Regions from separate parts of the Paenibacillus sp. GP183 genome, predicted to be linked through region 3. Evidence: riboswitches for the same ligand, from Rfam matches in the RefSeq annotation. Region 3 holds a riboswitch; each other region holds the start of a gene.
The links. Region 3 has a riboswitch for cyclic di-AMP ahead of BLV33_RS19975 (hypothetical protein). Riboswitches for the same ligand answer to the same signal wherever they lie in the genome.
Positions count from the first base shown of each region.

Region 1: linked by a shared signal. The riboswitch ahead of BLV33_RS27595 (hypothetical protein) and the one ahead of BLV33_RS19975 (hypothetical protein) in region 3 are both predicted to bind cyclic di-AMP.
Region 2: linked by a shared signal. The riboswitch ahead of BLV33_RS18570 (3D domain-containing protein) and the one ahead of BLV33_RS19975 (hypothetical protein) in region 3 are both predicted to bind cyclic di-AMP.

Region 1 covers NZ_FNSW01000002.1:193,025-195,294, reverse strand. Annotated here, with positions in the region: gene BLV33_RS30325 (YncE family protein) at 1-31, shown strand, start outside; partial or broken gene BLV33_RS30960 (recombinase family protein) at 428-528, shown strand; cyclic di-AMP (ydaO/yuaA leader) riboswitch at 729-865, shown strand; gene BLV33_RS27595 (hypothetical protein) at 953-1,339, shown strand; gene BLV33_RS27585 (ATP-binding cassette domain-containing protein) at 1,999-2,270, shown strand, end outside.
Region 2 covers NZ_FNSW01000001.1:3,777,359-3,779,628, forward strand. Annotated here, with positions in the region: gene BLV33_RS18565 (ABC transporter ATP-binding protein) at 1-100, opposite strand, end outside; cyclic di-AMP (ydaO/yuaA leader) riboswitch at 379-579, shown strand; gene BLV33_RS18570 (3D domain-containing protein) at 870-2,009, shown strand; gene rnmV (ribonuclease M5) at 2,167-2,270, shown strand, end outside.
Region 3 covers NZ_FNSW01000001.1:4,056,331-4,058,600, forward strand. Annotated here, with positions in the region: cyclic di-AMP (ydaO/yuaA leader) riboswitch at 287-482, shown strand; cyclic di-AMP (ydaO/yuaA leader) riboswitch at 610-794, shown strand; gene BLV33_RS19975 (hypothetical protein) at 904-1,299, shown strand; gene kdpF (K(+)-transporting ATPase subunit F) at 1,522-1,599, shown strand; gene kdpA (potassium-transporting ATPase subunit KdpA) at 1,657-2,270, shown strand, end outside.

The sequences.
Region 1 (2,270 bases), on a different contig from region 3:
GAAAGCTTCCGGCCAACCGATTGAAGACTAGTCTCTAACAATGCATAATTATTTTTGCGGCAAAACCAGAGAATACGCCAAAGGTATTACCATCGCTAATTATTATAGATATTTACCAATAATATGATTTCACCACTGGCTTCGAGATGTGTACCCCTTAAAATAGACATTGAGAAAACATCACTCAATAGCGATCTGTATAAAGGGGTGCATTTTTATGGAGAGCTGGATTGCATTTGAATTAGTGTTGCCAATTTAAAATGTTAAGGTAGAGGAGCATGTATCACAAATGTTCCTCTTTCGTTTTATCACTATTAGACATTTTATGAACAAATAAGAATAATGCATAGAAAGATCTCATCGTTCCAAAAAAAGAACTCTATAATAATAATAGGTAATAAATAACATAAAAGAGCTGTGATACCAAATGAAAATTGGTTACGCAAGGGTATCAACAATCGATCAGTCATTAGACATGCAACTTGATGCTTTAAATCTGGTGGATGTGAACGTATTTACACGGAGAAAGTGGGGGAGCTTGCTCAACGTCAGCTCCTTTTTTGGTTTATTGAAGTAACGGGCAGTAAAATTGAACTATTAGTTGTGATAGCCAGACGGGGATACATAACCTTGTGGCGGCGGTATGAGACTAATGACATAGAAATTATAAGTAAATATTACTATTGTTTATAAATATGTATTGGGGATATATTGATAAAGTAAGAATGAATCATATTACGCTTAATTCTTTGGATTAAAGAAGCGGGGGAACCAAGTTTTCTGGGGTGAGTACACTTTTTAAGTGTTAGGGTTAACTTTCGACCCGAGTCCGTCAGCTAACTTCGTCAGCGTAGAAAGAAAATGATAGAAACATTAAATGGGACCTTTAAACTTTAGGGCTCTATTCCCTCGCTTCCTTTTTTCGGTCAAGAGAAAGAAGGAGAAATTAGACATGCTTTTTAAGAGCGTAACCAAAGAGGTAAAGAAGCTTTTTCTATTTAAAAGGTCAAACGCTTCTGTACAACGACAAGAAGAGATTCTTCACTTAAAGCGACGGCTGGAGGAGTTCGACATTCAATTTTCGAATTTGGCATATCAGTCATCAGGCGTCGAAACACGGACTTTAATGGAAATAAGCAGAACGGTCGCACAAAACAATGAGTTGCTAAACACACTAAGTTCGGAAAGGGAATTAGCGGTTCAACAATTACTAGCCAATCGCGTTGGCATTTCCCCAAAAATTTTGGAGGAACATCACCAATTTATCGTAACCATGGCTCATATTTTTGGTGGTCCGTATCCTTGCCTTAGAGAGTACGTCAGAAGCAGTATAACATGAGCCTGGTTGAAGGATAAGACTGCTTCTATATATTTTTTCGGTTGTTACTTCTCCATTATGCCCGTCAATAACCAATTTTTTGATCGTATGTTCGCATTGAACTAACGGTACACTGATAGCTTAATAAAAATACGACAATAGGCTACCGCAGATTTTCTCGGTAGCCTGTTGTGGTAACGGGCAGGTTAAATGGACCTGAAAGTTATTAATGAAATCTAAACCAAGCGAACCATCCTTTTTCCTTATCCTTTGCTACAAAAATTTGACCATGAGAGGCATCATATGCTGGCAAAAAATTAGGGAAAAGTATCTCGATAAAGGAAATTTACGAGTCCAACTCATGGTCTAATGAGTCTTGACGCTGCAACTCAAAGATATGCTTGGCATGGTCAACACCATATTGAACAAATTACCTCACTTAAAAAACGCATGGGATGGTAATGGGTTGCCTTGTTAAACCAACGGGAAACGATATCTGAATTGCGGCTGCTCGTCGGCAGCCGTTTGTTTATTCCCTCCGCAAACGGGCAGAATAGTGCAACAAATCATACGTTGTCATTGGAAGGAAATTACTTTTTGGAAGCGAATACAATAACATTAATTACCGAATTTAATCGAAGAATATTTTCCAGATTATATAGAACTAGGAGGAGTTAACTGTGGCAACAATTGAAGTTATTGATATAGTGAAAGACTTCCGGCAGTATCGCAGATTTTCCGGATTATTCGGTGCTTTCTGCAATTTGATTACAAGAGAATATACGATTAATAGAGCAGTTGATAACATTTCTTTCAAGATTGAACAGGGGGAGGCAGTTGGATACCTCGGTCCCAATGGTGCAGGGAAATCTACCATGATTACCAAGAATTATTCGCTATATATTCGCCACAGTAATGCTTTCCCATATCGTAATAGGATTCAGGATATGTT
Region 2 (2,270 bases), 280 kb from region 3:
TCATCTCACCTGGACGGACCGAAAATGTGATATCATGGAGCACAGGCTTGCCCGGAATATATCCTCCATACAGGGTGTCCACTTGTAAAATGGGCTGCACTGTACTCGCCTCCCTTTTCAGCAAATCTTTGCAAATCTATGTAATTTTCATCCAATAATATTATAATCGAATTCGCAAACAAATCATAATTTAGCACCGTCAAAGTTGTAAATGGGCAATTGAGGGCGTTATAATGAGAAAAACGTACCAATTAGTTTGATTAGCCCTATAAAATCCTTAATTTTCCTGTTTCACGTCGTTTTTAGCTGGATTCAGTCCCTTTACATGTCGGACATTACAGCGTACTATTTTCATAATAACTTAATAAACCACTTTCAATTTTCCATTCGCTGAGTTCTTTTTATGGGAAACGGGGGAACCGCTGTGAAACACCAGGAAGACCACAAGTCATCTGGATGTGCACAGAATGTTTATCAGGGGTGAATCCAAAGACGACAAGCCAAGCTTGCGTACTAGGTAGGGCGACTCTCACGTCCGAATCCGTCAGCTAACCTCGTAAGCGTATCGAGAGAGGAACGATTGTCGTGCCTTGTTGTATGTTACATGCAAACTGTGCCACGGGAAGACTCCTCTTTCCGCGGCTTTTTTATGCTCATCTCCAGAGTAAGACGTAAATACAGCAGGACCTTTGGACTATATGATGAGGAGGTGGAACTACCGGAATAGAGCGGTAATGGCTGTTCTATGGCTGGGAAAGCTCGGCTGCGAAGCTGAAGAGATTTATTAAGTTAACTAAAAAAACTTAGTCGCGTCATATTTAAAACCAAGCGTTACTCGACGGCGAGGCTTTGAAGGAGGACCGAAATAAGTGGGCACAATTTCTACACTTGAACCCCATGTAAACCGATCATCCAGCATGTCCTTGGCATTGCGATGGAAGCGTGAAAACTTACGTATGATCTTAACCATAGCAGCTATCACATTCGTAATGACTTTCATGTTTTTGGTGTTGTTGTACGGTACGGCTACCAAGAGCGTATCCGTAGTTGTGAATGGACAAGAAACCGTTGTACAAACCAAACAATGGGTCCTTCAACGCCTACTGGATGAACAAGCCATAAAGATTGGCGAGCACGATCTCGTTTCCGCATCTTTGACCTCCAGGATCAAGGGAGGGGAAACATTTACTATTGATCATGCCACACCGATTCAACTGACTGCTGACGGACAGACCACAACTGTTTATACAACTGCAAAAACGGTGGAAAGTGCTTTACAGGATTTACATATCGCACTTGGAGAATTAGATCGAGTCTCCCCTGAACGGAATACAGCGTTAACCTCAAACTCCGAGATTAAAATTGTGAGGGTTAAGAAAGAAATAGACCAAATCAATGAATCGATCGCTTTCGAAACCGAACAAAAAAACGACAGTACCTTGCTTAAAGGCAAAGAGCAAGTCGTCCAAGAAGGCGCAGAAGGCGTGCTGGTTAAAAAAACAGAGAAGGTCTATGAGGACGGCCAACTAGTTTCGGAAAATGTAGTAGATCAGCAAGTTCAAACCGAAAGCGTGAAGAAGATCGTCGCTATCGGAACGAAAAATCCGGTGACGATTTTATCGGCTGCTTCGGAAGACAAAGCCCAAATTTCCAAGAATGGCATCAACTTCGGTTATAAGCAGGTACTAAACAATGTAACGCTCACTGCTTATTCTGCAGGGGTTGCTTCTACAGGCAAGAGTGAAGGCGATGCCGGATATGGCAAGACCTTTACAGGAACCACAGTGTCTGAGGGCAGAACCATTGCCGTAGATCCGAAGGTCATTCCTTTGGGTTGGTGGGTGTATATCGAAGGAATAGGCTTCCGTAGAGCTGAAGACACAGGAAGTGCTGTCAAGGGGCAGAAGATCGATGTTTATTACGATAGCCATGAATATGCCAACAGGTTTGGCTTAAAGCGAGGCTATACCGTATATGTGATCGGACCCACGAAACCTTCCGAGAATTAATCGGATATCATCTGCCTGGAAGGGCAGAATGAATAAATATATGTACCTTCTGCAGCAAGGTGAAAGAAGAGGAGCCTCCTCTTCTTTTTCTGCGTTGATAAGATATAAGTTATTCTAAACTTATCTTGCTTCGCATCAAGAGGGAAGAGGTGCGTTTATGATTAAAGAAATCATTGTGGTTGAAGGCAAGGATGATACGGCTGCGATTCGAAGGTCGGTCGAAGCGGATACGATAGAAACCGGAGGCTCAGCCATTGGGGC
Region 3 (2,270 bases):
GGAGGTGTTTATTCGCGATATTTTCGCTTTTTTATCTTATGTAAGCGAGTTCAATGGCATTTACCATTTATTATTAACATGATTGCTTATTATTTCTCTGTTTTGTGGTGAAAATTATGAAAAGAAGCCTAATCCTTAGATTATTGAAGGAAATGGAAGATAATAAGGACATTTCAGATGTAATATTTCACATTTAGACTTACATCATCGAATAAGCATTTCTGTTGTTCTTTACAGTTTTAGGAGAGAGGCGTATGATACGATTCATGATTGAAAATAAAGCTTCCAAATTTTATCGCTGAGTTTCCTGCAAGCAGGGGAACGGGGGAACCAAAAAGGTACATGTGCGCGGTGTGAGAGCCGTTCACATGGATCTGGGGTGAATCTCGGTATATGAACAACATGGAGTTCATATACCGGGTAGGGCGACTCTCACCGCCCGAATCCGTCAGCTAACCTCGTAAGCGTGGCAGTTCGAACAACAACTTATTGCAACATTAAGTATTTGTTCATGAGAGGATGATGAGGCTTGTGATCGCGTAAACAACGACTGCAGGGTGGGTACTCTGTGGTTTTCTAATGCCCTAAAATGAAAAATTAATGAAAACATATCTTTATTCGCTGAATTCCTGAATTGAAAGGAATCGGGGGAACCAGGCGGCTATTACCCGAAATATACGGGTGCAGCCATGGGGTGAATCCAATGATGACAAGCGTAAGGCTTGCATCTTAGGTAGGGCGACTCTCACGCCCGAATCCGACAGCTAACCTCGCAAGCGTGTCCGAGAGAGGCAATAATCTATCGTTATCTGAATCACGGATTTTTTTTGCCGTGCCTAATGAAGCTACGTGAAGATTCCTCTTCTCTGTAGCTTCTTTTTAATGTAAGGAAGGTGGCTTCACTTGGAACCACAAAGCTATGTTCTTGTTTATGCCCCGAATGGAATGGGTGAAAAGTTTATTCATCTCTTGGAAAATCGGGGAATTCCGTTTGCTGCTTTGGTCAATTGCAGTTCGCTGCGCGAACGTATGGAAAATTTGCGTATAAATCAAATTATACAGGTAGATACTAAAAATCACAGCAAATGGGTGGTCCCGGAAATAGCTGTAGGCTCTATTTATCTGTTTGAAAACAGTGTATCCGCGTGTTGCCGCTACATTCAAATTTGCCGGCAATGGACCACTGAACCGATCTACGTCATTACACAAAGCACTCATCCAAGAATGATATATAAAGGATTAGGCGCGAATCACGTGTTGTATACAAATAACGACCATGTTTCTTTTTTACTAAGCTAATCAAGAAGGTTTTCGTGCAGGAGGAGGTGATACCATGTACAACGATTTTGTCATGGTTTTGATTTTTATCATTTCATTTTTAGCGTTATGGGGTTTTACGGTATTTAGTGAACGGACATAATCTTCTTAGTTATGCTTACGAAGTCAGTTTTACTGAAGCAAAACTCAAGTTTATGCTTACGAAGTCAGTTTTGCAAAAGCAAAACTCTTAGGAGGAAAACCATGATCTGGATTGGGATTATCGCTTTAGCCATTGTTGTATATCTCATCTTTGTACTTATCAAGCCGGAGAAGTTTTAGAAAGATCGATTATTTTACAATTTGCATCTACAAGCAGGAGGAGATTTTTAAATGGGAATGGGAATAGTGCAGGTAGCCATTACGCTTGTCATTATTATGCTGCTTGTCAAGCCTGTTGGCAGCTACTTAGTGAAAGTATTCGGTTCTGAGAAGACAAAGCTGGATCGCGTATTCGGTCCCTTTGAACGATTGATTTATCGAACCATTGGTGTACGTGAAGACGAATCGATGGGCTGGAAGAAATATTTAGGTGCGATGCTGGTTACCAACTTTGTGATGCTCCTTATGATTTATGCCACTTTTAGACTTCAGAAATATTTACCCTTAAACCCGGATAATATTGACAACGTGCCTCCGACTTTAGCTTTTAATACAGCCATTTCATTTATTACCAATACGAACTGGCAGGCTTACAGCGGAGAAAACACATTATCTTATTTATCCCAGATGATCGCTATCACGTTTCCGATGTTTACATCAGCTGCAACTGGTTTTGCGTTAGCTATTGCTTTTATCAGAGGATTAATTGGAAGACAGGATAATCTGGGTAACTATTTTGTGGATATCACCCGTTCCATCACTCGGGTCTTTTTGCCTCTTTCCTTTATTGTTGCGTTGTTCCTTGTCTTTCAAGGAATCCCACAAACCATAGCGGGTGCTGTTGACGCTAC